Regions from separate parts of the Adlercreutzia sp. CNCM I-6216 genome, predicted to be linked through region 3. Evidence: predicted binding sites of a transcription regulator. Region 3 holds the regulator's gene; each other region holds the start of a gene.
What was found. Region 3 encodes HrcA, which represses chaperone genes, less so after heat shock. Its sites were predicted from a motif close to TNTTAGCANNCNNNNNNNNNGNNTGCTAANA; they were not measured.
Positions count from the first base shown of each region.

Region 1 (7,498 bases), on a different contig from region 3:
CTCATCGACGAGTACGATGCGCCCGTAATGGCTGCCCATGAGAGCGGCTGCTACGATGAGGTGGTGTCGTTCCTCAAGCGCTGGCTTACGGGTGCCCTCAAGAGCAACGATGCGCTGGCCTTCGCCGTACTGACGGGCGTGCAGCGCATATCCAAGGAGTCGATCTTCTCCGACCTGAACAACTTGCAAGTCGATACGCCTCTGAACGTCGCCTCCGATGAGCGCTTCGGGTTCACGCAAGCAGAAGTAGAGGCGCTTGCCGAGTATGTGGGAAGCGCGAGCAGTGTGTCTCAGGCGCGCGAGTGGTACGACGGTTACCGCTTCGGCGACGTCGACGTATATAATCCGTGGAGCGTTCTCAATTACTTCGGTAACGGTTGCGCACCCGATGTCTATTGGGGCAACACGTCATCGAACTCGGTGCTGGGCGGTCTCGTCGCGGATGCCGGCGATAAGATGCTGAAGCGTCTCTACGCGCTTGCCGAACCGGGTGGCACCGTGCGAGCGCCCCTGGATACCCGCGTCGTGTTCTCCGACTTGGCGGTGGCACCGCAGGCGGTATGGTCGATGCTGTACCTTGCCGGGTATCTCACGACTGACGATACGGCCCTGCCGGGCGATGTCGACCGCCTGCGTCCTCTGCGCATACCCAATCGCGAGGTCGCCAAGCTCTATGCCTCTGAGATCACCGGTCGCTTCGCCCAGGTTGCCGGCGGCCGCGACGCGCTCGACGACCTGCACAGAGCGCTCGTGTCGGGCGATGTCGTTGCTTTCGCCGAGGAATTGGAAAGCGTGCTTTTGAATTGCGCGAGCTTCCACGACCTTGTTTCCGAGAACAGCTACCACATGCTCATGATGGGCCTTCTGTTCAACGTGCCCGGCTATAGCGCTCCCGTCTCGAATCGCGAAGCGGGACGCGGACGCTTCGACGTGCAGCTGGCTCCGGCGGATCCCGCTCGCAACCCGCTGATCACCCTTGAGCTAAAGCATGCCGAGCAGCCGATCGATTTGGAACTGGCGGCACGCCAAGCGCTGGCGCAAATTGACGAGCGCGCCTACGACGCCGCCGCGGGAGCGGCCGGCTCGATCCGCTACGGCATCGCCTTCGCCGGCAAATCAGCGGCCGTAGCCTGCGAGGTCGTTTGAGCGCGCATCCTACGAGAGCCTAATAGCCTCGCTGTTCGCGGGCTTCGCGCTGGGCATCGATGGCGAACTTGATGAAGTGATATTGCACACACTGTGTGCAATATTGTCCAATGAGACGAAGAAGTTTGGCAGAGTTTCGGCTTTAAATATTGCAACAGGCTGTTGCAAATATCTCGTAAGTGCTTGAAACGGGCTACTCTATCAAAATTAGGTTTTAATTTTGATAGAGTATGGCTATACTGTTCCTATCAAAATAAAAACTTAATTTTGATAGGAACAGCTATGGAGCTCATCGACTTCTCGATATATCCCGCGAGCGACGTGCAGTACGGCGGGTCGGAGCGCAAAGAGGCGATTCTGGTGCCGAACGGCGGTGGGCGCCCCTGCGAATATATGCTGAAGTTCCGCAAGCGCACTCCCTTTGGCATGCGGAACAACCATCTTTCGGAGTACTTGGGCTCGCGCATCTTCGAGGCTTTGGGGTATCCGACTCAGAAAGTGTTTCTCGGATTGCGCCACGGCGAGGAAGTAGTTGCCTGCAAGAGCTTCGTGGCCGAGGGGGAGCAGTTCGTTCCCTTCAACGACGTGGGGGAGAGCACCCTGGACGAGGACAAGGAGTCCTACCAGTACGACTACGAGGACATCATGCGCATGCTGCGCGACAACTCCAAGCTCACCGACGTTGCCGAAACGATCTCGATGTTCTGGGAGATGTTCATCGTGGACGCCCTGCTGGGCAATTTCGATCGCCACGGCATGAACTGGGGCTTCATCAAGCGGGACAATGCGTATGCGCTGGCGCCCGTTTTCGACAACGGATCCTGCCTCTTCCCCAATATGACCGACGAGGACGAGATGGCCGCTGTCATGGCATCCCCCGAGGAGACGGCCAAGCGCGTGTACGGGTTTCCCTTGTCGCAGATCAAGCTGCGGGGAAAGAAGAGCTCCTATTACGAGGTGATAAACAGCCTCGCTTTCCCCGAGTGCAACCGCGCCCTCGAGGAGGTCATGGGCCGTATTCAGCTGGAACGTATCGAGGCGCTTGTGGGCGAAATGCCAATCAGCGAGTGCCATCGTGCGTTCTATCGTCACATGATTCAAGCTCGCTACCATGGCATCCTGGAATCGTCCTGGGCTTCGCTCGGAAGGAGGTTTCTGTGAGAGAGTCGGTTACTGCCGCCCAGCTCTGCCTTGACGGTCGCGGCGGCTTTACCTACGTGGTGGCGCTGATGCGCTACATCGTGAGAGAGGACGAAACGTTCCGCTACGAGTTGGAACCGAACTACGAGGTGATCGACCTGCTGGACTCGTCGGATTTCCAAGGTATTCCCGGGTTCGATTTGTCGGTGCGCAAGACGTGCTACGAGCGCGATAACCGCACGCCCACCCTTATTGCCGACCGCGCGCCCATGGCCAATCGTGAGGACCTTTGGTCGTTGCTGGATGAATGCGGGATGGACTATTGGGATCCCCTCGAATGGCTCGTCCGCTCCCCCCGGCGCTATATCGGCGACAAGCTGTACTTCCGCGCAGTGCCCGAAGGTGCCCCTGGTGTCCTGGGGATGGAGGAGGCTGTTGCGTCTGCGGCGAACTCGCCCCAGGCCGTTGGCTCGGTACTTGCTGCCCTGTGCGCCGGCGATGCCGTGGAATGCGAGGGCGAGCCCTTGGGCGGCGCCGAGCGGAAGGTTCTCTACGAGAGCTTCATGCTGCTGCACGAGAAGGCGTCACGGGGGAGGCGGGCCGAGACGGGGGGCGGAGGGCCTGCGGCTCGCCCGGGGCGCCGACGGAAGCCCGTCGACGAGCTGATGCTCCGCGAGGCCATTGCCCGTTACCGCACCCACGAGTGGACCGCTGTGAAGGCGGCCGAGAGCATCGGGGTGGGCGAGGCCACCTTCTACCGTCGCATGGCCGAGTGGGAGCAGCGGGAAGGCTGACGCTCTCAAAGGTATCCTCAACTAAACTTAAAGAAAACTTGATAGGTATTGACTTAGGTTTCCTTCTGCGTAGAATGTGGTGTTAGCACTCAGTAAGGGAGACTGCTAACGCTTTTGTCGCCGCTGGTCAACGACTGACGTACAGACCGAACGCACCGCGAGACACCGCCGGCGCGCGACCTACACTGGGGCAGTTATGCGTCTTCCGCCTCTAGGAAAGAAGGACAAGAACCTATGCGCAAGTTCAAGACAGAGAGCAAGAAGCTGCTCGACCTCATGATCAACTCCATCTACACCAATCGCGAGATCTTCCTGCGCGAGCTCATCTCCAACGCGTCCGACGCGGTGGACAAGCTGTACTTCCGCAGCCTTACCGACCCTTCCGTGGCTGTGGGCCGCGACGACTTGGCCATCACTGTGGGCTACAACAGCGACGAGCGCACGGTCACAGTGTCCGACAACGGCATCGGCATGACCAAGGACGAACTGGACAAGAACCTCGGCACCATCGCCCATTCCGACTCTTTCGAATTCAAAGCTGCCCAGGCCGAGGCCGCTGCCGAAAGCGAGCCCGGCGAGGCGAAGGGCCTCGACGACCTCACCGATGTGGACATCATCGGCCAGTTCGGCGTCGGTTTCTACTCCGCCTTCATGGTGGGCAAGAAGGTGCGCGTCGTCTCCCGCGCCATCGGCTCGGATGAGGCCTGGGCCTGGGAGTCCGACGGCATCGACGGCTACGACATCAAGCCGGCCGAGCGCGCCGAGCATGGCACCGACGTCATCGTGTACCTGAAGGACGACACCGCCGACGAGTCCTTCGGCACCTTCGCCAGCGAGCACGGGCTCACGCAGCTCATCAAGCGCTACAGCAACTACGTGCGCTATCCCATCAAGATGGAAGTGATGAAGAGCCGCAAGGTGGAGGCCCCCGAGCCGGCCGAGGGCGAGGAAGCCCCCGCGCCGCAGTGGGAGAGCTACACCGAGGTGGAGACCATCAACTCCATGATCCCCATCTGGAAGCGCAAGAAGTCCGAAGTCTCTCAGGAAGAGTACGACGAGTTCTACAAGACCGACTTCCACGACTTCGAAAACCCGGCCCGCACTATCTCCGTGCACGCGGAAGGGTCGCTCAACTACGACGCCCTCATGTTCGTGCCGAGCCGCGCGCCGTGGGACATGTACTCGAAGGACTACAAGCGCGGGCTCGCCCTGTACTCCTCCAACGTGCTCATCATGGACAAGTGCGAGGAGCTTCTGCCCGACTACTTCGGCTTCGTGCGCGGCGTGGTTGATTCCTCCGACCTCACGCTGAACATCTCCCGCGAGACGCTGCAGCACAACGGCCAACTGCGCGCCATCGCCCGGCGTCTCGAGAAGAAGATCAAGGCCGATCTGGCGAACATGCGCGACGATGACCGTGAGGCCTACGAGGAGTTCTTCAAGCAGTTCGGCCGTACGCTGAAGTTCGGTATCTACCAGAGCTACGGCATGGCGAAGGACACGCTTGCCGACCTGCTTCTGTTCTACTCCGCCAAGGAGCAGAAGATGATCACCCTGGACGAGTATCTGGCCGATGCGCCGGCCGGAGCCGACTCCATCTTCTTCGCGGCGGGCGACTCGCTCGATCGCTTGGCGAACATGCCGCTGGTGACCACGGTGCTCGCGAAGGGCTACGACGTGCTTTTGTGCGACCAGGACGTGGACGAGTTCTGCATGATGGCCATGGGCACCTACGGCGAGCACGCGGTGGACGGCGACGAGGAGAACAAGCAGCCCTACTTCATCAAGAACGTGGGCTCCGAGGACCTGGGCCTTACCACCGATGAGGAGAAGAAGGAGGCCGAGGAGGCCACCGAGTCCAATGCCGAGCTGTTCGGCATTATGCAGGAGGCGCTTGACGGCAAGGTGGAGCGCGTCGTCGTTTCCACCCGCCTCACCGATGCGCCGGCCGTGGTCACGAGCGAGGGCGGCATGTCGCTGGCCATGGTGCAGGTGCTGAAGAGCCAGCCGGGCACTGACGAGTTGCCCGAGATGCACCTGGTGCTGGAAGTGAACGCCAAGCACCCGGTGTTCGCCACGCTGCAAGCGGCTCATGAGGCCGACGACGACGAAAAGGTGCGCACCTACGCGGGCCTTCTGTTCGACCAGGCGCTGCTTGTGGAGGGCATCCTGCCCGACAACCCGCTCGCCTTCGCCCAGGCTGTCGCTGAGCTGATGAAGTAGGCCCAGCCTACCAACCAGTGGTGCACGCCGGCGCGGAAGTGCCCTCGAGCCGCCTAATTAAGCAAAACCCGAGAACCCCTTCTCTCTCCTGGAAAGGATCGCCAAGCGCGATCCTTTCCCGTGTTTTTCGGCAAATATTGCGATTGTTGGCAGAAAGGGCAGTGCCCGAGAGGTTCGCTCAGCAGGGTAAAGGGATAAAATGACAATAAAATAATGAATATTGTATAATTCGCTTACCTTGCGAGTAAGAAGGGTGGGAGCAGCGCAGGAATTTAGTTCCTCGAGGTGCTAACAATCGCAATATTTGGCAAAAAACAGGAAGGCAAATCGCCTAGGCGTGGATCCTAGCGCATGTGCGCTTTTCAAGCAGAAAAAAGATGCCCCATGAGGCGGCCATGAGAACGAGGCCGATGGCGTCGAAGGCGATGAACAGGTCGATGCTGCTGGCCAGCAGGTCGTGGCCGGCGGGCAGGGTGGCGCGGATGAGCGACTCTCCGACGAGCCCTACGACTTGCTGAGCCAGTACGACGCTGGCGAGGGCGCGGTGGCGCTCGGGGCGCCAAATGACGAGTGGGTAGGTGCAGTTCCACATGAGGAAGGCGATACCGATGCCCTGAGTGGCCACGCGACCTGGCACGCCACCGAGCTCGTAGGCGCCCATGTAGGCCTCGGGCGCGAGTGCGAACCCCAGGGCGCACTGCACGTTCACGACGAACACGAAGGCGAAGCAGAGGCGCACGACCCAGATGGCTATCTTGACGCTGCGAGGGGATGCCTCGGCATCATCTTGGGGGAGGGCCGTAGAACGGGGATTGAAGGATCTCATTGTGCCCTACCTCTCCAGCTGGCTCAGCTGCCGGAAGGCGTAGAAGGCCACGGCGCTGGAGGCGGCCACGTTCAGGGAATCGACGCCGTGGGCCATGGGGATGCGCACGGTGTGGTCGCAGCGGGCGATGGTGGCGGGGGAGAGCCCCTCGCCTTCGGTGCCGAACAGCAGCGCAAGCTTCGCGGGTTTGCCGGCGGCCGTCTCGCGCGCGGCCAAAAGCGCGCTCAGCTCGTCGGGGGTCATCGAGTCGTCGGAGAGTGCCATGGCGGCGCAGGTGAAGCCGTGCTCGTGCAGTTCGGCGATGCCCTCATTGCTCCAGATCCCGCAGCCGGGGCGATTCGGTACGTCTGTGTCGCCGATGCGGGTCCACGGCACTTGGAAAACGGTGCCCATGGACACGCGCACGGCGCGGCGGTACAACGGGTCGTAGCAGGCGGGGCTGACGAGCACGGCGTCCACCCCGAGAGCCGCCGCGCTGCGGAAGATGGCCCCGACATTGGTGTGGTTCGTGATGTCTTCAAGTACCGCCACCAGCCGCGCCTCGTGCAGCACGTCGGCCACGGTGGGCAGGACGGGGCGACGGAAGGCCCCCAGGGCGCCGCGCGTCAGCTCGAAGCCGGTGAGTCGCTCAAGTTCGTCATGAGGCGCGACGAACACCGGCATCTCGGGCGCGCCCGCCCGGCCGCTCGCCCGCTCTTCCATGCGCTCGATGAGCGGTGCCATGGAAGGCAGCCACTTCTCTTCCATAAGAAGCGAGATCGGCTCCATGCCGCCCTCGAAGGCCCGTTCGATCACCTTCTGCGACTCGGCGATGAACAGCGCACGCTCCGGCTCCAGCTTACTGCGCAGCTGAGCCTCGGTCAGCCGCGCGAACGCATCGAGCCGTGGGTCTTCCAATGTGTCTACATAGATAAGGGGCATGCCGGTTCCTTCCAAAACAAAAGCGCCCGTCTATTATAGGCGGGCGCTTGCAAGATTGCCTCGGTTGAGACTTAGGAAAGGGCGGCCTTCAGGGCGGCCATCTGGTTGGAGCCGAGGCCCTGCAGACGACGCTCGGCCGGAATGCCCAGTTCCTCCATGAGCTTCTCGGTCTTCACCTTGCCGAAGCCGGGCAGGGCGTTCACGAAAGCCTTGACCTTCATGCGGCCGATGATCGGGTCGTCGATCTGATCGAGAACCTCGGCCGGGGTGGTGAGACCCATGGCGAGCTTGTTGGTGATCTCGGAGCGCTTGGCGCGAACGACGCGAGCCTTCTCGAGGGCGGCGGCGCGCTGCTCAGGGGTCATGGTAGGTGCGGGCATATCACTTCTCTTTCTCTAGTCGGTGCCCTTCTAACAGGGCCTTCACTCGAAGAACGCTGGTACCAGAA
Region 1 covers NZ_CDSBIE010000015.1:38,072-45,569, forward strand. The annotation lists gene ACYVRU_RS10955 (AAA family ATPase) at 1-1,146, shown strand, start outside; gene ACYVRU_RS10960 (HipA domain-containing protein) at 1,429-2,307, shown strand; gene ACYVRU_RS10965 (recombinase family protein) at 2,304-3,080, shown strand; gene htpG (molecular chaperone HtpG) at 3,315-5,303, shown strand; gene ACYVRU_RS10975 (hypothetical protein) at 5,635-6,129, opposite strand; gene ACYVRU_RS10980 (TrmH family RNA methyltransferase) at 6,136-7,050, opposite strand; gene mihF (integration host factor, actinobacterial type) at 7,122-7,430, opposite strand.
Region 1: htpG (molecular chaperone HtpG) is a predicted target of HrcA. The motif match lies at 3,161-3,191, and genes of this name have one in related genera.

Region 2 (12,189 bases), on a different contig from region 3:
TCTCTCGAGTACATCTCCACCTCCAAATCGTGATGATTCGGGACAGGTTTTCGTCAGCATCCCCTTTTCCGAAAACAAATAAGCACATTTTCCAAGTCAAGTGTTCCAAAAAAGCACAATTTCCAAGTAATGGGCGAAAATGTTCGCGCGCAACAGGAAGGGCGCCCCTGATGAGGCGCCCTTCTGCGAGTTAGTAGGTTACGCGGTTAGGCCGCGCGCAAGTTTTTCCTGCTTGGGGCCTAGTACATTCCGCCGCCGCCCTGCATGCCGGCAGCCAGAGCGCTCAGATCGGGACCCTCCTTGGGGATCTCGTTGATGGTGGCCTCGGTGATGAGGATGAGAGCCGCCACGGAGGCCGCGGACTGCAGCGCCGTGCGAGTCACCTTCACCGGGTCGTTCACACCCATCTCGATCATGTTGCCGTACTCGCCGTTGGCGCAGTTCAAGCCCTCGCCCTTCGGCAGGCTCTTGACCTTCTCCACCACGACGGAGCCCTCGAAACCGGCGTTCTGGGCGATGGCGCGCATCGGAGCCTCGATGGCCTTGCGGATGATGTCGATGCCGACTTCCTCGTCCTTGTCGTCGGCCTTGACGGCGTCCAGGGCGCCGATGGCGTCCACGAGCGCCACGCCGCCGCCGGCGACGATGCCCTCTTCCACGGCCGCGCGAGTCGCCTGCAGGGCGTCCTCGATGCGGGACTTCTTCTCCTTCAGCTCGGACTCGGTGGCAGCACCCACCTTCAGCACGGCCACGCCGCCGGAGAGCTTCGCCAGACGCTCTTGGGCCTTCTCGCGGTCGAAGTCGGAATCGACGCGCTCGAGCTCGGCACGGATGATCTGGATGCGGTTCTCAATGTCTTCCTTCTTGCCCGCGCCGTCCACGATAAGGGCGGTGTCCTTGGTGACCTTCACGGTCTTGGCGGTACCGAGCATCTCCATCGTGGCGTCGGCCATGGTCATGCCAAAGTCCTTGTCGATGACCTGGGCGCCGGTGACCACGGCGATGTCCTCGAGGATGCGCTTGCGGCGGTCGCCGAAGCCGGGAGCCTTGATGGCCACGACGTTCAGGGTGCCGCGCAGACGGTTCAGCAGGATGGTGGACAGGGCCTCGCCCTCGACGTCCTCAGCCACGATGAACAGCGGGCGCTGGGCGCGCATGACTTCCTCCAGCAGCGGAACCATGTCCTGGATGGAGTTGATCTTCATGTCGGTCAGCAGGATGAAGGGGTCCTTCAGCACCGCTTCCATCTTCTCCATGTCGGTGGCCATGTAGGGGGAGATATAGCCGCGCTCGTACTGCATGCCCTCGACGATGTCCATGTCGATGCCGAAGATGGTCTGGGACTCCTCCACGGAGATGGCGCCGTCGTTGCCCACGGCGTCCATGGCCTCGGCGATCTTGTCTCCGATGGCGGCGTCGCCGGCGGAGATGCGGCCGACGTTGGCGATCTGCTCCTTGGTGGACACCGGGGTGGCGTCGGCCTTGATGGCGGCCACGATGGCGTCGGTGGCCTTCTCGATGCCGCGGCGAATGCCCAGCGCGTCGGCGCCGGCGGTCACGTTCTTCAGGCCCTCGGAGACGATGACGTCGGCGAGGAGGGTGGCGGTGGTGGTGCCGTCGCCGGCCACGTCGTTGGTCTTCACGGCCACCTCGCGCACCAGCTGGGCGCCCATGTTCTCGACCGGGTTCTCCAGCTCGACTTCCTTGGCGACGGTCACGCCATCGTTGGTGATGAGCGGGGCGCCGTAGGACTTCTCCAGAGCCACGTAGCGGCCCTTGGGGCCGAGCGTCACCTTGACGGCATCGGCCAGCTTGGAGACGCCCGCGGCCAAGCCGGAGCGGGCATCGGTATCGAACTTGATTTCCTTAGCCATAAGTTCGCGTTCCTTTCAGTGGATCTATCTTCTCGGTTTATCTTCCCAGTTATTCAACTACGGCGTAAATGTCGTCGGCGCGCAGAATCAGCACGTTCTCGCCGTCCAGCGTCACCTCGGTACCGCCGAACTTGCCGTAGATGACCTTGTCGCCGACCTTAACAGGCATAGGAAGCAGCTTGCCGTCCTTGTCCATCTTGCCCTCGCCCACGGCGATGATGGTACCGGTCTGGGGCTTCTCCTTGGCATCGGAGGCCAGGAACAGGCCGGACGCGGTGGTAACCTCGGCCTCGTCCTGCTTCAGGATGACGCGGTCGCCCAGAGGCTTCAAATTCATAGCTTGCCGTCCTTTCAATGGTTGTTGTAGCGCCTTCGCGCAACTTCCAATTTAACCACTCGGTTAGGTTAAGTGCTAGCACTCGGTAGCAACGAGTGCTAAACAGTTACGCATCATAACAGCTACGGGAAGGAATGCAAGAGGGGACGGAGAAAAACTTGAGTTTTTCTCACTCAAGTTTCCTGTGATTATAATCTTGATCAGGGATTACTTTTCAAGTTGGAATTTGTGCAGGTGAACAGTCTCCCTAGGGGGCAGGCGTCACCAAACCCGTCTCGTAGGCAAAGACGACGAGCTGGGCGCGGTCGTGAGCATCAGTCTTAGCCATGACGCGGGCCAGATGCGTCTTCACCGTGGCCGGCGAGATGAACAGCTCTTCGGCGATCTCGTCGTTGGAAAGGCCCCGGGCCACCAGCACGAGAATCTCGCGCTCACGGTCGGTGAGGCTCGTCAGCGCGGCGCGGCGAGTCTCGGCCACATCGGCGGCGCCCCAGCCGCCCCGCGGGCGCGCGGCCACGAAGGTCTCCACCAGCCGGCGCATCACCGAGGGCTGGATGAGCGCGTCGCCTCGGGCCACGACGCGGATGGCCGCCACGATCTCGTCGGGGTCGGCGTCCTTCAGCAAAAAGCCGCTCGCCCCGGCGCCCAGAGCATCGTAAACGTACTCGTCCACGTCGAAGGTGGTGAGCACGAGCACCCGGGTTTTTGCGAGCAGCGGGTTGCCCGTAATGGCGCGGGTGGCCTCGATGCCGTTCATTTCAGGCATGCGGATGTCCATGAGTACCACGTCGGGCCGAAGGCGCTGCGCCTCCTGTACCGCATCGGCCCCGTTTCGGGCCTCGCCGACGATCTCGATGCCCTCGTAGGTGCCGAGAATGGCCTTGAAGCCGCCGCGCACGAGATCCTGGTCGTCCACGACGAGCACGCGGATGGGATCGGCCTCACTCATGGGTCTCCTCCTTCTGGCTGAGGGGAACGCTCACGGCAATGCGCACGCCGCCGAGCGGACTTGGGAACGCGGAGAACGTGCCCTGTAGAAGCCGCGCGCGCTCGCGCATGCCGAGCAGGCCGTGGTGACCGGCCGCGGCGGCCGGGGCAGCGAGCCCTCGCCCGTCGTCGTCGACGATAAGCTCGGCGAAGCCCTCCCGTTTCGTGGACAGTGCCAGCGTCGCACGGCGCGCCCCGGCGTGGCGCACGATATTCGTGGCCGCCTCACGCGCGATGCCGAAGAGGGCCACGTCGATGAACGCCGGCACGCAGGCGCGGTCGTAGGCGGTCTCGTCCAGCGTGACCTCGATATCGGCACCTTCCAAATAGGACACCAAATCGCCCATGCGATCGGTGCCCTGGGTGGGCGTCGTCTCGGCCGGCCCCTCCCCCGCGCGCAGCACGCCGATCATGGCGCGGATTTCCTCCAGAGCGCCCTTGGCGGTGCGACGCACCTCGGCGATGGCCTCCTTGGCGGCGGCGGGATCGCGATCGACCAGGCGCTCGGCGGCCGCGGCCTGGATACTCACAGCCGACAGCGAATGGGCCGTGATGTCGTGCACCTCCCGGGCGATGGAGACGCGCTCGGCCTCCACCCGGCGGCGCGCCTCGGCGTCGCGGCCGCGCTCGGCGGCAATCGCGCGCTCCTCGATGGCGCGGGTGCGCTCCTGGTGCTCGTGCAGGGCGTAGCCGGCGAAGGCGGCGGCCAGGGCCAGGGCCATGTTCTGGAACACGGTGAGCTGCGTCAAGATGCGCGACTGCTCCGGGGGCGCCGGTGCGAACAGCAGCACCAGGCACATGACCGCGCACGCGATGGCCGCCTCGGCCCGCGAGCGCGCAGACGCCAGCGTGAACAGCGCAATGAGGGGGCCCGCCACGGACAGGGCGATGCCGTTCAGCTCCGCTTGAAGCAGACCCCAGCTGACCAGGCACCACACGAACACGGCCCAGGGGCACTTGCGCCGCAGCACGAGCGGCAGCGTGGTGAGCGCGATGGCCAGAAGCGAGAGGCCCGAGGGCACCATAGCCTGGATGCCCATGAGCCGGCGCATGAACTCGTCGGGGATGAGCAGGTTAACGGCCACGGTGAGCTGCAGGCAGCAGAACCCGAAGGCCCCCGCCGCGATGACGGCGTCGATGAGCCAGTCGGTGGCCGTAAACTTCGGGGTATTTCGAAAGATCTTATCCATGACCGCTATGGTAAACGACCGGACGCCCACGCGCCATACACCGCGGGGTGTATGAAACGAGCCTGTTGAACAACGCCGACCCCAGACGGGGCTCGTTCGCCAGCAGGACGCGGGATCGCCAGCGGGACGCAGCTTCACTAACGAGACGCGGGATCGCCGTAGAACGGCGCGTCAGGGTACGGAGGCTCCAACGCACGCTTGAAGGCGTTGGCGTCGGTACGGGCGATGACGTAATCCACCAAATCGCGGCTCAGGCCGCTCTCGGCGACGATAGCCGCCGCATCCTTCCCCTCTTCCACATAGGCGACGAGAATTCGATCCAGCGTGGCGTAATCGACGCCGAGGGACTTCTCGTCCTCCTGATCGGGCGCGAGTTCCGCGCTCGGCGGCTTCACGAACACGTTCACGGGAATGGGGCCAGTACCGCCCTCTTCCACGGCCCGGCGGTTGCGCCAGCGCGCCATGGCGAAGACGTCGGTCTTGTACACGCCGCCCAAAGGCGCGAAGGCCCCGGCCGTGTCGCCGTAAAGAGTGGAGTAGCCCATGGCCGCCTCGGACTTGTTGCCCGTGTTCAGCATGAGCCAGCCGTGGGCGTTCGAGAGCGCCATGAGGCACACCATACGGCAGCGGGCCTGGGTATTCTCCGCGGCAAGCCCGGTGAGCGCCCCGCCGCAAGCGCGGGCGAGCACCGCCTCGAAGGCCTCGAAGGGCTCGCAGATGGGCACCGTGATGTTGGAGATGCCGAGGGCTAAGGCCAGCGCCTCGGCGTCGTCGATGGACGACTCGCTGGAATAGGGGCCGGGCAGCATGACCCCGTGCACATGGTCGGCCCCCAACGCATCGGCGGCCATGACGGCGACGAGCGTGGAATCCATGCCGCCGGACAGCCCGATGACCACATCGGTGAAGCCGGCGCTGCGCACGAAGGCGCCCAAAGCGTCGGTGCAGGCCTCGTACATCTGCTGGGGGTTCATAGACGTCCTTTCTATAGCAAAAGCGCTGCCACGAGTATGGCAGCGCTTTGTTTCGGGTCGGTTGCCGACGTGCATCGTTCCGGTGGCGCCCGCAGCCGTCACTCTTCCGGCAGATCCACCTCGATGGAGTCGATCTGCAGCTCGCGCCCGGCCAGAAGCTCCGTCGCGAACGAGTCGCAGACGGGGCAGAAGCGGTTGTAGAGGTCGTGCTCGAACTCGTGGCCGCATTCCAAGCAGACGCTGCGCGGGCGGATCATCGTCAGATCCAGCGTGGCGCCCTGGGTGAACGGGTCGGCCTCGGCCAGGGCCTCGAAGGCGAACACGAGGGCGTCCTCCACCGCCTCCGTGGCCTCGCCGATGGAGACCCTCACGCCCAGAAGCCGCGTCGCGCCGGCCTCGCGGGCCGCCTCCACGGCGGCGTCCATGACGCCGGTCATCAGTCCCAGCTCGTGCACTTACTCGTCCTCTTCCGCCGCCAAGCGCTCGTTCTGGCGCTTGATGCGACGGCCCAGCACCACGCGCGCGATAAGCAGGCTGCCCTCGTAAAGCGCGATCATGGCGGCGAACATGAGCAGCATAGTGACCGGCGAGGCATCCGGGGTCGCCATGGCGCTAACCACCATGAGCACGACGTAGACGACCCGCCAACTCCCCCGCAATTTCTTATAGGGGACCACATCGAAAATAACGAGGTAGAAAATGACCAACGGCAGCTCGAAGGCAAAGCCGAAAGCCAATTCGAACTTGATAATGGTGTCAATGTAGGAGGACATGCGGGGAAGCGCATCGCCGAGGCCCATGGCCTGATCGGTCAGCCACTGGAAGGCGGGGTTCAGGATAATCAGATAGCAGAACACCGTTCCGAAAATGAACAAGACCACCGCCGCGGCGAACGTGGGCATGAACCACTTCCGCTCATTGGGTTTAAGCGCCGGCAGGAAGAACGCAAGTATCTGCCACAGGATAACGGGGGCAGTGGCAACGATGGACACCCAGATAGATATCTTGAATCGCGTCGAGAAAGCCTCGAAGGGATCGATGGCGATCGTCTGGACGAAGCCATTGGCATCCGTGGGAAGAAACTCCGCAATGGGCATCAGCAGGAACTGGCCGATGGTGGGGGTGGCCATGTAGAACACGACCACGGCCACGGCGAGGCAGGCGACGATGCGCACGAGGCGCATGCGCAGCTCGCCGAGGTGGTCGAATAGCGGCATGCGTGCCGGTCCGATAGGCATCGTTACGCCTCCTTCTTCTCGTCGGCAGCGGCGGGGGCAGCCGCATCGGCGGCCTCGGTCACGGCCTTGGCCTCCTCGGCGGCCTTCTTGGCCTCCGCCTCGGCCTTCCGCTTGGCGGCCGCTTCCTCGCGCTTCTTGGCCGCCTCGGCCTTCCGCTTCTCGGCAGCGGCCTTGCGCTCCTCTTCTTCCTTCTTCTTCAGCTCCGCCTCCTCGGCGGCCTTGCGCTCGGCGCGCTCGCGGTCGTAGCGAGCCTTGCGCTCGGCGAAGCTCTCGGGCTTCGCCGGGGCGGCATCGGCCTTATCGGCTGCATTCCCCCCGTCGACCTGCTCGGCTTTGGCGGCAGCGGCCGCGGCGGCGCCGGCAGCGGCGGTGGACGTGCTCTTCTTGGTAGCCTCGCTCGCCTTCTTCGACACAGCGCTCGCGGCCTTCTTGGCACTGTCGGCGCCCTTCTTGGCCTTGGCCGCCGCCTCGTCCAGGGCGTCGAGCGGATTCTTGAAGGGATCCTCGGCGTCCTTGTCGAACACCATCTCCCCCTTCAGCACCCCGCTCATCTCCTCTTGGGCGTTGCGGAACTTCGCGATAGCCTTGCCGAGGGTCTTCGCCATGGCCGGCAGCTTATCGGGCCCGAAGATGAGGAACCCGAACAGCAGAATGAGGAAAAGCTCGAATCCGCCGATTCCAAACACGACTGATATCCTTTCAACAGCTCTACAGCGAGAGCACGGTCAACGCCATAGTGGGAATGCCCAGGGCGAGCACGAGGATGACGCACACGACCACGGTGAAGATCTTCTTGGTGCGCGCCTTGGCCTCGGCGGCCTCCTTGGCGCGGCGCTCGCGCTCCTCGGCCTGCTTGATGCGCTCGGCCTGCTGCTTGCGCGTGGGATTCTTCGCGCCGGTCTTGTTCTTCTTACTCGACATCGCGGGTACTCCTCAGGTTCCCAACATTAGGTATACGCAAATATGGCATTATCGCAGAAGCGGGCGCGCCGCGCCAGCGAAAATGCCTGCCGCGGCGCGCCCTCCACGAATTCACAACTGCACCGAGCGCTCCGCTCAGCGATTGCGCCCGCTAGGCCTCGGGGCGCAGCTTGGAGCGGATCTCAATGACCCGCGCGATGCTCTTCGCCACTTCCACCTTCACGTGCCAGCGGTTCTTCTCGTACAGAACGTTGCCGTCGACCATGGTCATGAGCACGTCGGCCGTGGTGCAGGTGTTCACCACGGCGGCCACCGGATCGGTCGTGAAGGACTGATGCGAGCTGGACAGATCCACGGCGATCATGTCGGCACATTTGCCGATCTCCAGCGACCCCACCTTATCAGCAATGCCGAGTGCCCGCGCGCCGCCGAGCGTGGCCACCTCGAGCATCGTATGGGAGTCGAGGAAGCGCCCGGGGTTCACGGCGCGCTGCAGCAGCATGCCCAGGCGCATCTCCGAGAGCATGTCGGTGGATTCCGTCGCCGCCGGCGAGTCGGTGCCGAGGCCCACGCGCAGGCCGGCGCGGATGTACTCATCCAGCGGCGCGACGCCCATGCCCAGCTGGGCCGAGGCGCGCGGGCACACGCAAACGGCCACGTCATGGGAGCGCAGCTTCTTCAGATCCTCGTCGTCCACGTAGACCGCGCCGACGATCATGACGTTGTCGGCGTCGAAGGCGTTCCAGTTGAGCGCGTAGCGCACCGGGCTCACGCCGGTAGGCAACCAGGGCGGGATCTCCACATAGCCGCGCTTCACATCGCCGCCGTGCACTTGGAAGGGCGACGAGCCGTAGCGCACGAAATCGGACTCCTCACGGCTGCCGGCGAGCCACAGGGCCACGGGCAGATCCTCCTTCTGGGCGAATTTCGAGATAGCGGAAAGCATGGCCGGGTGGTTGGTAAACAGGGGCGCCGCGGCAATGCCGATGGTAACGCGGTCGGAGTCGACCTCCTCGCGCCAGTGCAAGATGTCCTTCTGGGCGAACTGCATGGCCGCGTCGATGCGGTTCTTGTCCATGGCGCCCACCTGGCGGTAGATCACCGAGCGCAGGCCGAGCTTGTTCACGGCCGTGCAGGAGGCGCCGGTCAGCGTGATGTCGGCCACCGTGGTGATGCCGCTGGAGAGAGCGTCCAGGCCGCCCAGAATAGCGGAGTCGAACCAGTCGGAAGCTTCCATGCGCCCGCTTTTCTGGGCCACTTCCGCGAGCCACTGCACATAGGGCGCGTCGTTCACCACGCCGCGCAGCACCGACTGCTCGAGGCGGGTGTGCAGGTCAACCAGGCCGGGCATGATGGCGGCCAGACCCTGGTCGACGACCTCTTCCTCGGGGTAGCGCAGGCGCAATTGCTCGGCCTTCCCGATGTCGCGAATGACGCCGTCGCGCACGAGGACCGCGCCATCGATGATGGGCTCGGAAGAAACCGGCAGGATATACTGGGCACACAGAAGCATGGTACCTCCCAATTCATGAGGGGCGTGTTCAATTAGCCACCCATGATAGCACGGCGCCGCGCCGCCTAGGGATATGCGCCCTCGATTTGCGGGCGAGTGCCCTATACTGGGGCCAAACGACGATACGAAGGGCGCGATCTTGCGGGATCGGCGCGCCGCACGAGGGAGTTTTACGCCTATGACCATCGACACCGCCACCGGGCTCGAGGCCCCGGCCGAGCTTTCCAGCGAGCGCGTGCGCGACATCTTCTCGCATATCGCCCGGAAATACGAGCGGTTCAACGCCCTCTCCAGCTTCGGCGCCTACAAGCTGTGGCTCGCGGGCATGATGCGCCAGGCCCCCATCGATGAGAGCCACGACGTGCTGGACATCGCGGGGGGCACCGGAGACGTCACCTTCACCGTGGCCCGCACCAAGCACCCGAGCCATATCCAGTGCACCGATTTGGTACCCGAGATGCTGGACGTGGCGCGCATGCACATCGATGAGGGGGACGGCGCCGGCGTGCCCATCGATTTCGAGGTCGTGGACGCCCAGGACATCCCCTACGCGGACGCCTCCTACGACGTCATCACCATGGCCTACGGCATCCGTAACATGCCCGACCGGCCGCGGGCCCTCTCCGAGATGTTCCGCGTCTTGCGCCCGGGCGGCTCGCTCGTGTGCCTGGAGTTCTCCACGCCGCCCAACGGCGCGTGGCGGGCGCTGTACCACTTCTACCTGCGCCACCTCATCCCGTTTTGGGGCGGCCTGGTCACCGGCGACAAGGACGGCTTCGTGTACCTGGCGAAGTCCATCCGCGCCTTCCCCGACCAGGAGGGCCTGGCCGACATGATGCGCGAGGCCGGCTTCACCGACGTGACCTGGAAGAACTACACCGGCGGCATCGCCGCCGTCCACGTAGCGCGAAAACCGGAGTAGCTTCGCGAGCACGAGGCGTTCTGACCATCAGGCGCGAGGCAGTCTGCTGATGGACCGCTCGGAAAGGGAGGGGCATGTTCGGGTTTGTGGTGGCTGATGCCGAGGCGCTTTCCGACGAGGAGAAGGAACGCTACCGCTCGCTGTATTGCGGGCTGTGCTTCGCGCTGCGCGACCGCTACGGGCAGCTGTCGCGGGCGTGCCTCACCTACGATCTCACCTTCTTCGTGCTGCTGGCGAACTCGCTGCACGAGCCGGCCGAGGTGTGCGGTGCCAGCCACTGCGTGATGCACCCGGCGCCGGCCGCCGCGCGTTCCTGGTCGCGCTCGCCGTGGACCGACTACGCGGCCGACCTTTCCGTGGCCCTCGCCTACCACAAGGTGCTCGACGACGTGGCCGACGACGGCAGCGCGAAAGCACGGGCGGCCGCACGGCTGCTCGCCGGTGCCTACGAGCGGGCGCGGGCCCGTATTCCCGACCAGTGTGCCGAGATCGAGCGGGCCATGGCGGCCATTCGCGCCATCGAGCAGGAAGGCGCCGAAGCCGACCCCGATGCGGCGGCGCGGGAGTTCGGTATCCTCCTCGGCCGCCTGTTCGCCCACAACCAGGGCTTCTGGACCGAGGGCATGGAAGCGCTCGGCTGCGCGCTCGGGCGCCTCATCTACCTGACGGACGCCGCCGTGGACTTCGCTGCCGATGCGCAGTCGGGCAGCTACAACCCCTTCGTGACGCTCGGAGCCACCCCTGAGACCATGCGCACCACGCTGGCCCTGGCCGCCGCCGACACCGCCGAGGCCTACGAGCGCCTGCCCCTCGTGCAGGACGCCCATCTCATGGACGCTATCTTGTACTCGGGCGTGTGGGCGCAGTTCAATCGGACGTACACGCCCTAAAGCCGCCCGGCTGGCGCTTCCAAACCCCTTCCTCATCTGTCACAATGGGCACGGCGCGACTGAGGAAGCGCTGCATTCCACCCACACCGATCGTTTCGAAGGCAACCCATGCGCATTCTCCTGATCGAAGACGAACCCGAGCTTCTGCACGATCTCGCCCGAGGGCTGGCCTTGAAAGGCTACGCTGTGGACGAGGCCGCCGACGGCGCCGAGGGGCTCCAGCGGGCCCTCGACGAGGACTACGATCTCGTCGTGCTCGACCTCAACCTGCCCGGCATGGACGGACTGCGCGTCCTATCCGAGCTCAGAGCCGTCAAACCGCAGGCAAAGGCCCTCATCCTGTCGGCGAACCACCACCTCGAGACCAAGCTCTCGGGCTTCGCGCTCGGCGCGAGCGACTACCTGACCAAGCCCTTCCACTTCGAGGAACTCGAGGCACGCATCCGCGTGCTCATCAACCGGCAGTTCGTGCAGCAAACGACCACCCTGACCTACCGTGATCTCTCGCTGGACACTTTGAAACGCCAGGCCAACGTCTGCGGCGAGCCTTTGCCCCTTACCGCGAAGGAGATGGGCATCCTCGAGTACTTCCTGCTCAACCAAGGGCGCCTCGTCACCCAGCAGGACATCGTCGATCATGTGTGGGACGGGGACGCGAATCCGTTCAGCAACTCGGTGCGCGTGCACCTGTCGGCGTTGCGCAAGAAGCTCAAGGCAGCGCTCGGCGCCGACCCCATTCGCACGAAAATCGGAGAGGGGTACCTTCTGTCATGAGAAGCCTGTCGCTGCGGGCGCGGTTCACCATTGCCGCCAGCCTGTTCCTGATCGTCTCCTGCACCGCCCTGACCGTGGTGGCGCACTACTCCGCCAATCGGATGATCGACGCGGTTATGCTCGAGCCCAGCATCGTCGCCGAAGACACCGTCGCAGGCGGCGAGCCGGCGGCGCTCACCGAGCCGGCAAGCGAGGCGGCTCCCGCGGGAGGGCAGCTGCTCTACGACGCCTTCCGCCGGGAGACGACGCTGGCCACCGTGCTCATCGTGCTTGCGGGAAGCGTGGGCGCGTACTTCGCGGCGAGCTATGTGCAAAAGCCGCTGCGCCGCCTGTCCGAGGAAGTGAAGAGCCGCGATGCCGGCAACTTCGCGCAGCCCCTTCCCGTGCCGCGCAGCGCCGACGAGATTCGCGACCTCACGCTGTCGTTCAACCAGCTGCTCGCGCAGCTCCAGCGCTCCTTCGCGCTGCAGCGGCAGTTCTCCGCTGACGCCGCTCACGAGTTGCGCACGCCCCTCGCCGTCCTGCAGACGAAGGTGGACGTTTTCGCGCTGTCGCCGCACCTCGACGAC
Region 2 covers NZ_CDSBIE010000005.1:208,668-220,856, reverse strand. The annotation lists gene groL (chaperonin GroEL) at 240-1,874, opposite strand; gene ACYVRU_RS06805 (co-chaperone GroES) at 1,924-2,211, opposite strand; gene ACYVRU_RS06800 (response regulator) at 2,459-3,160, opposite strand; gene ACYVRU_RS06795 (sensor histidine kinase) at 3,153-4,388, opposite strand; gene nadE (NAD(+) synthase) at 4,526-5,362, opposite strand; gene ACYVRU_RS06785 (hydrogenase maturation nickel metallochaperone HypA/HybF) at 5,461-5,817, opposite strand; gene tatC (twin-arginine translocase subunit TatC) at 5,818-6,600, opposite strand; gene ACYVRU_RS06775 (Sec-independent protein translocase subunit TatA/TatB) at 6,603-7,286, opposite strand; gene ACYVRU_RS06770 (CASC3 protein CASC3) at 7,309-7,521, opposite strand; gene ACYVRU_RS06765 (amidohydrolase family protein) at 7,673-9,034, opposite strand; gene ACYVRU_RS06760 (class I SAM-dependent methyltransferase) at 9,213-9,956, shown strand; gene ACYVRU_RS06755 (DUF5685 family protein) at 10,031-10,846, shown strand; gene ACYVRU_RS06750 (response regulator transcription factor) at 10,955-11,620, shown strand; gene ACYVRU_RS06745 (sensor histidine kinase) at 11,617-12,189, shown strand, end outside.
Region 2: ACYVRU_RS06805 (co-chaperone GroES) is a predicted target of HrcA. The motif match lies at 2,285-2,315, and genes of this name have one in related genera.

Region 3 (12,189 bases):
TGACCGTGCAGGTGTTCACGACGATGAGGTCGGCCGCCGCCTCTCCAACGGGCACTCCCCCGCGTTCCGCGAGCAGCCGCTCGAAACCGTCGGCCTCCACGCGGTTCACCTTGCAGCCCAAGTTCACGACCGTGTAGCCGAAGAGGGCCCTACCCACGGTTGCCCTCGTAAGTGGGAGAGGGCCGATTCCCCATGCCGCCCAGCTCGTAGAGCACCAGCGCCGGGGCCACGATGCCGGCGGTCTCGGTGCGCAGGATGGACGGGCCCAGGGTCACGAGGCGCGCGCGGGCGTTGCAGCCGAGAAAGCAGCGCACCTCCTCCTCGGCGAGGCCCCCCTCAGGGCCCACGACCACGGCGATGCGGGCGTCAGCGGCCGGCGTGCACGTCGCGAGGAGCGCATCGTGCACGGCTTCGCTCAGACTCGCTGTCTCGGGCGCCTCTTCCCAGCACACGAGCACGGCCGTCGCCTGGCCGAGCATCGCGGCCGCCTCGCGCACGGAGACGGGCTCGACGACCTCCGGCACCCGAACCTGCCCCGATTGCATGGCTGCGTTTTTGGCGATGGCCCGCCACCGCTCCGTCTTCGCAGCCGCCTTCTTGCCGTCCAGCTTCACGATGGAGCGGGCGCAGGCAAGGGGGACGAAGGCCGCCACGCCTACCTCGGTGGCATGGCGGATGACGGTCTCCATCTTGTCGCCCTTGGCCAGGCCCTGCAGCAGAATCACCTGCGGGCCGGCCTCGCTCGCGTCTTCATGACGCGCAATGGACACGAGCGGCAGCTCGTCAGCAAAATCGACGATCTCGCATTCGAAGTAATCCTGGTCGGCGTCGATCACCGCGATGTGCTCACCCGCCGCCAGCCGGAGCACCCGCGCGTGCTTCGCGTCGTCGGACTCAAGGCGCAGCGGGAACACTGCCTCCGTTTCGGCAGCGAGCACTTGGTTTTCCAGGAAGAAGCGCGGCAACGACATGATCAGTAGCCCTACTCGAAAATGTCGCGGAGCTTCTGCAAGGGCGAGCGCTTCTCCTCGTTCACGTCCTCGCCCATCTCCTCGGCCAGCTCCTCCAAAAGCTCGCGCTCGCGCTTGGAGAGCTTCTTCGGCACCTCCACGGCGATGTGCGCGAACAAATCGCCGCGAGCGTCGCTTTTCAGGCGCGGCATGCCGAAGCCCTTCACGCGCACGATCTGGTCGTTCTGGCAGCCCTCGGGGATGGCAACCGTGACCTTCTCGTCCTCGTAGATGCCGTCGATTTCGATATCGGCGCCGAGCGCCGCCTGCACCATGGGAACCACGAGCTTGCAGTGCAGGTTGTCGCCGTCGCGCTCGAAGAACTCGTCGGGGGCGATGCGCACGGTGACGATGAGGTCGCCGGCCGGCGCACCCTGCATGCCCGCTTCGCCGAAGCCGTGGATGCGCAGCTGCTGGCCGTCGCGAATGCCCTTGGGGATCTCCACCGAGACGCGCTGGCGGTCGGGCACGCGGCCCTGGCCCTCGCACTCGGGACACGGGTTATCGATGACCGTGCCGGTGCCGTGGCAGGCGGGGCAGGTGCTCGCCGATTGCATGTCGCCCAAGAAGGTGTGCTGCACGGTGACGACGCGCCCGGTACCGTGACATTCCTCGCAGGTCACTTCCTTGCCGTCCTCGCCCAGGCCCGTGCCGTCGCAATCGGGACACGGCGCCAGGCGGTCGTAAACGATCTCCTTCTTCTCGCCGGTGGCCGCCTCCTTCAGCGTGATGCGGATGCCCACGCCCATGTCGCGGCCGTCCTTGCGCACTTGGCGGCCGCCCGCGGCCGCGCCGCCGAAGAAGGTGGAGAAGATGTCGCCCATGCCGCCGAAGCCGCCGCCGAACAAGTCCTCGAAATCGATGCCGACGCCGCCGTAAGGGCCGCCACCACTCGCCGCGCCGGGAATCGTGCCAAAGCGGTCGTACTGGGCCTTCTTCTGGGGGTCGGACAGCACGTCGTAGGCCTCGTTCAGCTCCTTGAACTGGTCTTCGGCATCCGGTGCCTTGTTCACGTCCGGGTGCAGCTCCCGCGCCCTATGGCGAAATGCTTTCTTGATCTCGGCTTCGGAGGCGTCGCGGGAGACGCCGAGGATTTCGTAGAGGTCCTTAGTTGCGGCCATGATAGGTGAATCTTGCCTTTCTTCGTTCGCTCTTCCGTATTCTTGGGTAACGCACGTCTACTCGCCGTGCAGCGCGCACTGGGCGGCGCGGACGGCGCGGATGGCGCGCTCGTAGTTCATGCGGGTGGGGCCGATGACGGCGACGACGCCCTCGGACTCGCCGCGCCCATAGGGGCAGGCCACGATAGAGACACCGGCGAGCTCCGAGGCGGGGTTCTCGTGCCCGATGCGCACCATGACCGGCCCCCCTTCCGCGGCGGCCTCGTCGAAGGTGTTCAGCAGCACGCGGTCGTCCTCCAGCACTTCTATGACCGGCAGCAGGGCCTTCGAATCGCTGAACTCCGGCTGGCGCAGAAGCGCCGAGACACCGAGGCTGTGGGCACGAGCGCTTTCGGACTCGCCCAAGCATTCTATGACCTCGTCGATGATGAGCTGCACGAGCGGGTCGCTGAGGGCCTCTACGGTGCCGGCGTCCATGGAGCGGCGCACGTCGCGGGCCGAGTGCCCGGCGAGCACCCGGTTCAGCAGGTTCTGGGCACTTGCCAGCTCGTCGGCGGAGACCTCGTCGGCGAAGGTGACCGTGCGGTTGACCACCTGGCCGTCCTCGGCCACCACGATGACGATGGCCTGCCAGGGCGAAAGCGACACCAGCGTGATCTGACGAATGCGGCCCGCGAGCACCGAGGGCGCCATGACAATGGACAGGCAGTTGGTGAGCCGCGCGAGGGCCGCCGAGGTGCGTTCCATGAGCGCGTCCAGCTCCGAGGCCGAGGCGCGCAGCTCGTCAACCATGGCCTGGTGCGGGCGCTCCTCCTCGGCCAATCCCGACGAGAGCAGCTCGTCGACGAAGGTGCGGTAGCCGGCGTCGGTGGGCACGCGCCCGGCAGAGGTGTGCGGCTGCTGGATGAAGCCGGCGTCTTCCAGAGCAGAGAGGTCGTTGCGCACCGTGGCGGGGCTCACGCCCAGGCGGTGCCGCTCGGTCAGGGTACGCGAGCCCACGGGGAGTGCGTACTCGATGTAGTCCTCGATCAGCGCGCGCAGCACTCTCTGGCGCCTCTCCGACAGCATATCCGCTCCTCTCGCCTTCCCGCCTCGTCCCGCGCGTCGGGCGCGGAACCTTCCGTTGTTGACGCCATTTTAGCAACCGCAAGGCGAGAGTGCTAATGGAAGCGCCCATCTCGACGCAAGCGACACACAACCGCCGACAGAAGGCGGCTGTGCCCCTGGTGCACTGCTTCTGTAAGGGCAGACCTCGGTCTGCCCTCTTCGAGAGGATCGCCCGTTCTCGAGGGGCGGTGCTTGCACCGCCCTCCCGAGAAAGAAAGATTTTCGGCGTTGAGAAGGGGCGACCAAGGTCGCCCCCTACGGAGGTGGTATGCGAAGCAGGGACGATGGGTTGGCTTACGGGGCGAGGTCGAGGAGGCGGCCGTAGAGCTCGTTGCCGCAGAGCCAGCCGGCGTCGGTGGGGCGCCAACGGCCGTCCGCGTGTTCGACCAGGCCCAGGTCGGCCAGTTCATCGAAGGCGGCGAGGACCGAGCCGCCCTCGGTCTCAAAGGCCGTTGCGGCCAACCGCGTGCCCCCACCCGTTTCGGTGCCGTCGATGACCGCCGCCGCCCGCGCCACCCGCTCGTCGGAGACGCCGCGGGCCATGCGCATGCCCAGCATGAGGCCCTCGGCGGCCATCTGCCGCGCGTCCAGATCATCCACCACCTGTCCGTCCTGCACCCGCATGCGACGCTCGGCGTTCTGGGTCATGGTAACGGCCGAGCGCCCCAGCCCCAGGTAGGGCTTGCCCGTCCAGTAGGCCGTGTTGTGGCGGCTCTCGAACCCGGGCCTCGCGTAGCTTGCCACCTCGTAGCGGTGAAAGCCCGCGTCCTCCAGGATGCGCTGAGCCTCCTCCATGGCCGCCGCTTCCGCATCCTCGTCGGGCTCGAGCATCTCGCCCCGCATAATGGCGGCATCGAAGGGCGTATGGGGTTCGATGGTCAGCGGGTACACCGACACATGGTTCGCGCCGAGGGCCACCGCCTCCCGCACGCTTTCCGCGAAGGACTCCGCGCTCTGCCCGGGAATGCCGCACATCAGGTCCACCGATACGTTCTCGAAGCGCTCCCGGGCCGCGCGCACCGCCGCCCGCGCCGCCTCGGCGTTGTGGGCGCGGCCGAGGATGCTCAGCACCTCGTCGTCGAAGGACTGCACACCAAGGGAGAGCCGGTTCACCCCGAGCGCCCAGATATCCCGCACCATGGGCGCCGTAAGACTTTCGGGGTTCGCCTCCATCGTGCACTCGACCTCGGGCTCGAGATGCATCGACATCGACAGCGCATAAAGAAGCATCGAAAGTCGTCTCATGCCGATATAGCTCGGCGTCCCCCCGCCCAGATACACCGTCTCAATGGCTCCGAGCTTCCCCTCCCTCGAGGCCCGGCGGATATCCATCACGAGCGATTCCACGTACTCGTCGATAATCGGCGAGTCCCGCTCTACCGCCGAAGTGGCGAAATCGCAGTACCCGCACCGTCTCACGCAGAACGGAATGTGCAGGTAGAGTGCCTTATAGGGATCGTAAGCCATGAGGGTCCTCTCTTTCCGACCGAGTAGTCCGACGCTAGGAGGCATTGCAACCGAGCGAGTTCCGCAGATGGTATCGAAGGCGCAGCGATGCGCGGAAAGACTGACCATGGCGCCTTCGATACCAGCGAGGACTGTCTGAGCGAATTGCGATGCCTCCTAGCGTTGGACGGACAACCCTGATGCGAGATGGACAGCAGGAAATCGGAGCGATATTGGCGCGAGACGGACAAATCACGAATGCTCCCGGGCAATCTCCAGAAGCTCGTCGAACACGGCATCGAAGTCGGCCAGGGTCGTGCAGTAGTTGATGCGCCCGCGGGCCGCGGCGGCGCCGGGCAGCCCCGCCATATACCACATGGCGTGCTTGCGCATGCGCACGATATTGCGCCCCTCGCGATGGGTGAGCAGCTCCGCATGGCGACGCGCCATGGCGATACGTTCCTCAACCGTAGGCGGTGCAGGTTCCGCCTCCCCGACAAGTGCGGCCTGCACCTGGGAGAACAGCCACGGGTTTCCCTCGGCGCCCCGGGCGATCATCACCGCGTCGCAGCCCGTCTCTGCCGCCATGCGCACGGCATCGGCACCGCTGCGGATGTCGCCGTTGCCCACGACGGGCACGGACACCGCCTCGCGCACCCGAGCGATGACGCCCCAGTCGGCACTTCCCCGGTACAGCTGCTCGGCGAACCGCCCGTGCACCGTGACCCCGTCGGCTCCGGCCTCTTCCATGAGGCACGCGAAAGCGGGCGCCGTCTCGTCGCCTTCCGCCCAGCCCCGCCGGAACTTCACCGTGACCGGATGCTCCACGGCCCTCTTCACGGCCCGCACGATGGAGGCGGCCAGCGCGGGATCCTTCATGAGCGCCGAGCCGTCCCCCTTCGACACGATCTTGCGGGCGGGACAGCCCATGTTGATGTCCAGGTAGGCCAGGCTCTCCCCCATCTCCTGCTCGATCCAGGCGGCCTGGGAGGCCATGACGTCCGGCTCGTGGCCGAACAGCTGCACGGCCACCTGGGACTCGCCGTCGGCCAGGGCCAGCAAGTGGCGCGTCTTCTCGTTGGCGAAGGAGAGCCCCTTGGCCGAGACCATCTCCGTAAAGGCCATATCCGCCCCGGCCTCGCGGCACAAGGTGCGGAAGGCGATGTCGGACACGCCGGCCATGGGCGCGAGCAGCACCCGGTATTTCCCGAAGAGCCCTTCCACGACTAAAGAATCCCGAACAGCAAAAGCCCGATGAGCACGATGAAGCCCAGCACGAACAGAAGGCAGCCGATGCCCACGAAGGTCTTGGACGTGCCGCTCATGCCCATGCGCTCCCGCTCCTCGGCGATCTTCTTCTCGTCGAAGGGATCGTTGATCCAATCGTAGTCTTCTTTTGGTTCCCTGCTCATCGGTGCTTCTTTCGACTGCTGCGTTTAACGGTGTAGAATGAGCATAGTTTAATGGATGCGCGCCGAGGACGCGTCGAGATCACAAGAAGAGGAGACGATCGTGAAGGTACTGCTCATCAACGGGAGCCCGCGCTGGAAGGGCAACACGAACCGAGCGCTGGAGGAAGCGGCCGCAGCCCTTGAGGCCGAGGGTGTGGAGACCGAGCTTGTCTGGATCGGCAACAAGGAGATCCGCGGGTGCATCGCCTGCGGCATTTGCGGCAAGACCGGCGAGAAGCGCTGCGTGTTCGCCGAGGACTGCTGCAACGAGCTCATCGCCAAGGCCGCCGAGTGCGATGGCTTCATCGTGGGGTCGCCGGTGTACTACGCCGGTATGGCCGGGTCGCTGCGGGCGCTCATGGATCGGATGTTCTACGCCGGCGGGGCGAACTTCCGCTTCAAGCCGGCCGCCGGCGTCGCCGTGGCGCGCCGGGCCGGGGCCATCGAGGCGGCCGACCAGATCAACAAGTACTTCCAGATCAACTGCCAGCCCCTCGTCTCCAGCTCCTACTGGAACCTCGCCTACGGACGCACCCCCGGCGAGGCGGAAGGCGACGGCGAGGGCTTGCACACCATGCGCGTGCTGGGCCGTAACATGGCCTGGATGCTCAAGTGCATCGAGGCCGGCCGCGCCGCGGGCATTAATGCGCCGGAGATGGAGCCCAAGGTGATGACCAACGTGGTGCGCGAGGATCTGCTAGGAGAATAGCCTCGCGCGCCGCGCACGACCCGTAGGGGGCGACCTTGGTTGTTTGTTCTGTAGGGGGCGACCTTGGTCGCCCCCTCATCAAGTGGGATGTTCGTACCTGAGGAGGGCTGACCAAGGCCAGCCCCTACGGAGAATATCCCGGCAGAGAGGCAGCTCCTATTCGTCCACCTTCAAAATGGCCATGAAGGCCTCCTGGGGCACTTCCACGTTGCCGATGGCCTTCATGCGCTTCTTGCCGGCCTTCTGCTTCTCCAGAAGCTTGCGCTTGCGGGTGATGTCGCCGCCGTAGCACTTGGCGAGCACGTCCTTGCGCTTGGCCTTCACGGTCTGGCGCGCGAGCACCCTACCTCCGATGGCCGCCTGGATGGGCACTTCGAACATCTGGCGCGGGATGATCTCCTTCAGCTTGTCGCAGAGCACGCGCCCGCGGTCGTAGGCCTTGTCCTTGTGCACGATGAACGACAGGGCGTCGATGGGCTTGCCCGACAGCAGGATGTCCAACTTCACGAGCTGCGAGGGCTTGTAGCCGTCCATCTCGTAGTCGAGGGACGCGTAGCCCTTCGTGTTCGACTTCAGCTTGTCGAAGAAGTCCAGGATGAGCTCGGACAGCGGGATCTCCCAGAGCATCTCGACGGTGGTCTGGGAGAGGTAGTTCATGGTGACGAAGTTGCCGCGGCGGCCCACGGCCAGATCCATCACAGCGCCCACGTAGTCGGGCGGGATGAGGATCTTCGCCTTCAGATAGGGCTCTTCCACGTGATCGATGGAGCCGGGGTCGGGCATCTCCTGGGGCGAGTGGAGCGACACCATCTCGCCGCCCTTGAGGTACACGTGGTACTCCACCGAGGGCGCCGTGGCCAGAAGGTCCAGCCCGAACTCGCGCTCCAACCGCTCCTTGATAACCTCCATGTGCAGAAGGCCCAGAAAGCCCACGCGGAAGCCGAAGCCGAGGGCGTGGGAGGTCTCGGGCTCCCACACGAGCGCCGGGTCGTTCAGCGACAGCTTCTCCAGCGCCTCCTTCAAAGGCTCGTACTGGTCGCCGTCGATGGGAAAGAGACCTGTGAACACCATGGGCTTCGCCTCACGGTAGCCGGGAAGCGGCTCGTTCACGCCGCCGTCGGCCACGGTGATGGTGTCGCCCACCTTCACCTGGCTCACGTCCTTGAGGCCCGTGACGAGGTAGCCCACCTCGCCCACATAAAGCGCCTCCTCGGGCACCTCCTGGGGGTGCCGCGCGCCAACCTCTTCCACGAGCGTTTCCGTGCCCGTGGCCATCATGCGGATCTTGTCGCCCTTCTTGATGTGCCCGTCGACCACGCGGATGAGGGCTACCACGCCGCGGTAGGCGTCGAAGTAGCTGTCGAAGATGAGCGCGCGCAAGGGGGCCGCCCCATCGCCCTCCGGAGCCGGGATATTGTAGACCACGGCTTCCAGAAGATCGTGGACGCCCTCGCCGGTCTTGCCCGAGGCGAGCACCGCGTCGTCGGCGGGAATGGCCAGGCCGTCCTCGATCTCGGCCTTCACGCGCTCGGGCTCCGCGGCCGGCAGGTCGATCTTGTTGATGAGCGGGATGATCTCCAAATCGGCGTTCATGGCGAGCATCGCATTGGCCACCGTCTGCGCTTCCACGCCTTGGGTGGCGTCCACCACGAGCACGGCTCCGTCGCAGGCGGCCAAGCTGCGGGAGACCTCGTAGGTGAAGTCCACGTGGCCCGGCGTGTCGATGAGGTTCAACTGGTAGGTCTCGCCGTCGTCGGCGGTGTAGCTGACGCGCACGGCCTGGCTCTTGATGGTGATGCCGCGCTCGCGCTCGATATCCATGGAGTCGAGTAGCTGGGCCTGCATGTCGCGCTTGGCCACCGTACCCGTGAGCTCCAGGATGCGGTCGGAGAGCGTGGACTTGCCGTGGTCGATGTGCGCGATGATCGAGAAGTTGCGGATATGGGAAAGCTCGTGGGTCATAATGTCTTTCTTATCGGCGGCGGTCTTACCGGGCGAGCGGGCCCGCGAGGCCCCTCTCCCCTCCCAATGTGTGCGTCTCGCGAAGATTCGGGGCCGCAAGACCACTTTCTTCGCCGCGCTCACGGGAATCTTTGGTATTCTACCGCATTGTGTATCCAGCGATACGTGCACGCGGTGATTCCACCGCCAAATCTGCAGACGTGGCTGCGCTTTAAGATTACGGTTGCTGGCGGCTTTCCGAGGCATTCGGTCTCGGGGCTGAGGAAGCGGAGAAATCCCGCCGCTTTCCGATTCGCACGATGGCCCGCAGCGGGGTATACCGCCGCGCGTTCGTGTCGTTGGATACCACCGAAGATGGGAAACGACCGAACCAGAAAGGGCTAGCATTCATGGCTAACATCAAGTCCCAGAAGAAGCGCATCATCACCAACGAGAAGCGTCGTATGCGCAACCGCGCCGTCAAGAGCGAGCTGAAGACCGCCGTCCGTCACGTCAAGGACGCCGTGGCCGAGGGCAACGGCAAGGACGCCTACGCCTTCGCCTGCGAGGCCTGCCGTCTGATGGACAAGGCCGCCTCCAAGGGCGTCATCCACAAGAACCAGGCCGCCAACCGCAAGAGCGGCATCATGCGCCTGGCCAACACCGTGGTGACCGCCGAGGATATCGCCGCTTACGAGAAGCCGGCGCCGAAGCCGCAGAAGACCGGCTCCAAGAAGGCCGAGGCCAAGGCCGCCCGCAAGGCCGCCATGGCCGCCGCTTCCGAGGAGAAGGCGAAGCGCCGCGAGAAGCAGCTGAAGGAGGAGAAGAAGGCCGCCGAGCGCAAGGCCAAGGAGGCCGAGGAGGCCGCCAAGGCCGAGGCTGAGGCTGCTGCCGCCGAGGCTGAGGAGGCTTCGGCCGAGGAGGCCGCCGAGTAGCCTGCACGACCCGCAGACTTCGCGATCCGAAGCGCCGTCCCGTTTGGGGCGGCGCTTTTTCATGGGATCAACCTGCCTACAAGACGGCGGTTTTCCGTTGCAGGAACGAACCCTTTATTTACAATAGAAAACGAGACACGAAACCGCCCGATGAGGGCCCAGCGCGGAAGGAGCCAACATGGCAGAGACGGTCGGAGCCCGCGAGCGGGGGCGCATCACGCCCGACGAGGGCGCGGTGCTGGCGGCGGAGACGGCCCGCGACGCTGACTTCGGCAAACCGGTGCTCATCTACCCCAACCTCTACCTGGTGCGCGTGCCCCTTCCCCACAACCCGCTGCACGCCCTCAACTCCTATTTCATTTTGGACGACGACGGCACCACCACCATCGTGGACGTGGGCTTCAACCATCCGGATTGCGAGCAGGCCCTAAGCGATGCCCTGGCCGCCCTCGGGCGCTCCTGGGACAAGGTGCAGGTGGTGCTCACCCATTCGCATCCCGACCACACGGGCAACCTCGACCGCATTTGGCGCGAGGGCATGCCGGTGCTCGCGAACCTGCACTCCTTCCAAGAGGTGAAGAACCTCATGGAGATGGAGGGCAACGTCTATGGTCCGCTGCTCCTTCAAGCGGCCACTTCCGAGCAGCAGCAAGACATGACCTTCGGCGAGGAGGGGCCGCGTTTGCACGTGTCGGCGGAGCTTCTGCCGCTTTCCACCTACCCGACCATGACGTATCTGGCCGATGGCGACCGCCTGAGTCTCGGCGAGTTCGAGTTCGAAGTGATCGAGACGCCGGGCCACGATCCCTGGCACATCTGCCTCTACGAGGCCGCCCACAAGATCCTCCTGTCCGGCGATCATGTTCTGGAGCGCATCACGCCGTCGGTATCGTCGTGGTTTTCTGCCTACAACGCATTGGCGGAGTTCCTGGATAGCCTTGAGAAAGTGAGGGGCTACGATGTCGATCTGGTGCTGCCGGCCCACGGCAAGCCCTTCACCGGCATGGGCGAGCGGGTCGACTTCCTCATCGAGCACCACCGCAAGCGCTTGGAGGAGATCTACGAGCTGGTGGCCGACGGTCACGACGACATCGTTCAGATTTCCCAGCATGCCACGTGGCGCTACCCCGATTGGAAGAGCTGGCCGCTCGATCAGAAGTACTTCTCCATGGGCGAGACGCTGGCGCATCTCATCTACCTTGTGCGCGAGGGCCGCATCCTGCAGGGAATCTGCGGGCATGAGTACTACTTCCGCATGCCCTACGACCGCAAGAACCTGGCCTTGGCGCCGGGGGCGGCTAGCTAGCGCTTGAGGGTTTCCACGAGCCAGCGGTAGAAGACCTCGTCGGGATCGCTGCCGCTCTTCATGGCCTGCTCGGCGTCGCGAGAAGAGGCGAGCGCTCGGCGCAGCTCCTCGGGACGCCATTGGCGCGCCCACGCGCCGTGGTTCTTCACGCGCCAGTCGGGCGCGCCGAGGGCCTTGGCGAGACCGCGCGGGTTGCCGCGACGGGCCATGGACTGGGCCGCCATGAGCTCGCGCAGCCGCGTGGTGCACAGAGCTATGAGCACATGGGGCGAGGTGCTCTCCATCTTGGATCTGAGGGCGAGACACTTTCCGAGGTTTCGCTCGGCGAAGGCGGCTGTGAAATCCCACGGCTTCACCTCGGAAGTGCGGGCTACCAGCGCGCGCACCTCGCGCTCCCCCACCCCCTCGCCGGTGCCGTGGGCCAGGGCGATCTTCTTCAGCTCGTTGTCGAGGTGCACGGTGTTCTCACCCACGAGCTCCACCAAAGCCGAGGCGGCGCCCTCGGAAAGCGTGATGCCGTGGGTGCAGGCCATGGCGCGAACGCGCTTGGGCAGCTCCCAGCTTTTGGGCGGGGCGCAGTCGATGACGGCCTTGGGACCTACGGCGGCGAGCGCCTTGTAGAGGCGCGTGTTCTTGGCGAGCTTCTCCGCCTCGCAGGCGAGCACCGTGGTGGCGCTGGGGGTGCCCAGGTAACTGACGAGCTCCTCGGCGTCGACCTTCTTCAGCTTGTCGACGTTGCGCACGTAGACGAGACGCACGGGGCTGGCGAAGGGCATGGTGTTGCATGCCGCGGCGATGGCGGCGCCCTCGGCCGACTCCCCGTCGAACTCGTCGGAGTTGAAGGCCATATCGCCCATCGTGCCCAGGCGCGCCTTGAGACGGGCGATGACCGCCTCGCGCTTGAGGGCGTCCTCTCCCACGGCCAAATAGGCGGGAAGGAGATCGGTATGTTGGCTGTCGCTCATAACCCCATTGTACCCCATCGCCCGCACTACCCCTGCCTTTGCGCGGAAACCGTGAGCGTATCTTCGGAAAACGCCACGACCACATCCCCCGCCTCGTCGCTGCAGTAGGTGGCGCATCCCGACGCGTCCAGCAGGTCGAGCACCTCCCGGGACGGATGCCCGTAGCGGTTGTGCTCCCCGACGCCGATGAGCGCCACA
Region 3 covers NZ_CDSBIE010000001.1:136,365-148,553, forward strand. The annotation lists gene ACYVRU_RS00590 (MiaB/RimO family radical SAM methylthiotransferase) at 1-157, opposite strand, end outside; gene ACYVRU_RS00595 (RsmE family RNA methyltransferase) at 150-971, opposite strand; gene dnaJ (molecular chaperone DnaJ) at 983-2,131, opposite strand; gene hrcA (heat-inducible transcriptional repressor HrcA) at 2,189-3,199, opposite strand; gene hemW (radical SAM family heme chaperone HemW) at 3,533-4,705, opposite strand; gene dusB (tRNA dihydrouridine synthase DusB) at 4,937-5,908, opposite strand; gene ACYVRU_RS00620 (hypothetical protein) at 5,911-6,096, opposite strand; gene ACYVRU_RS00625 (flavodoxin family protein) at 6,197-6,844, shown strand; gene lepA (translation elongation factor 4) at 7,001-8,806, opposite strand; gene rpsT (30S ribosomal protein S20) at 9,196-9,720, shown strand; gene ACYVRU_RS00640 (MBL fold metallo-hydrolase) at 9,899-11,026, shown strand; gene holA (DNA polymerase III subunit delta) at 11,023-11,991, opposite strand; gene ACYVRU_RS00650 (DNA internalization-related competence protein ComEC/Rec2) at 12,018-12,189, opposite strand, start outside.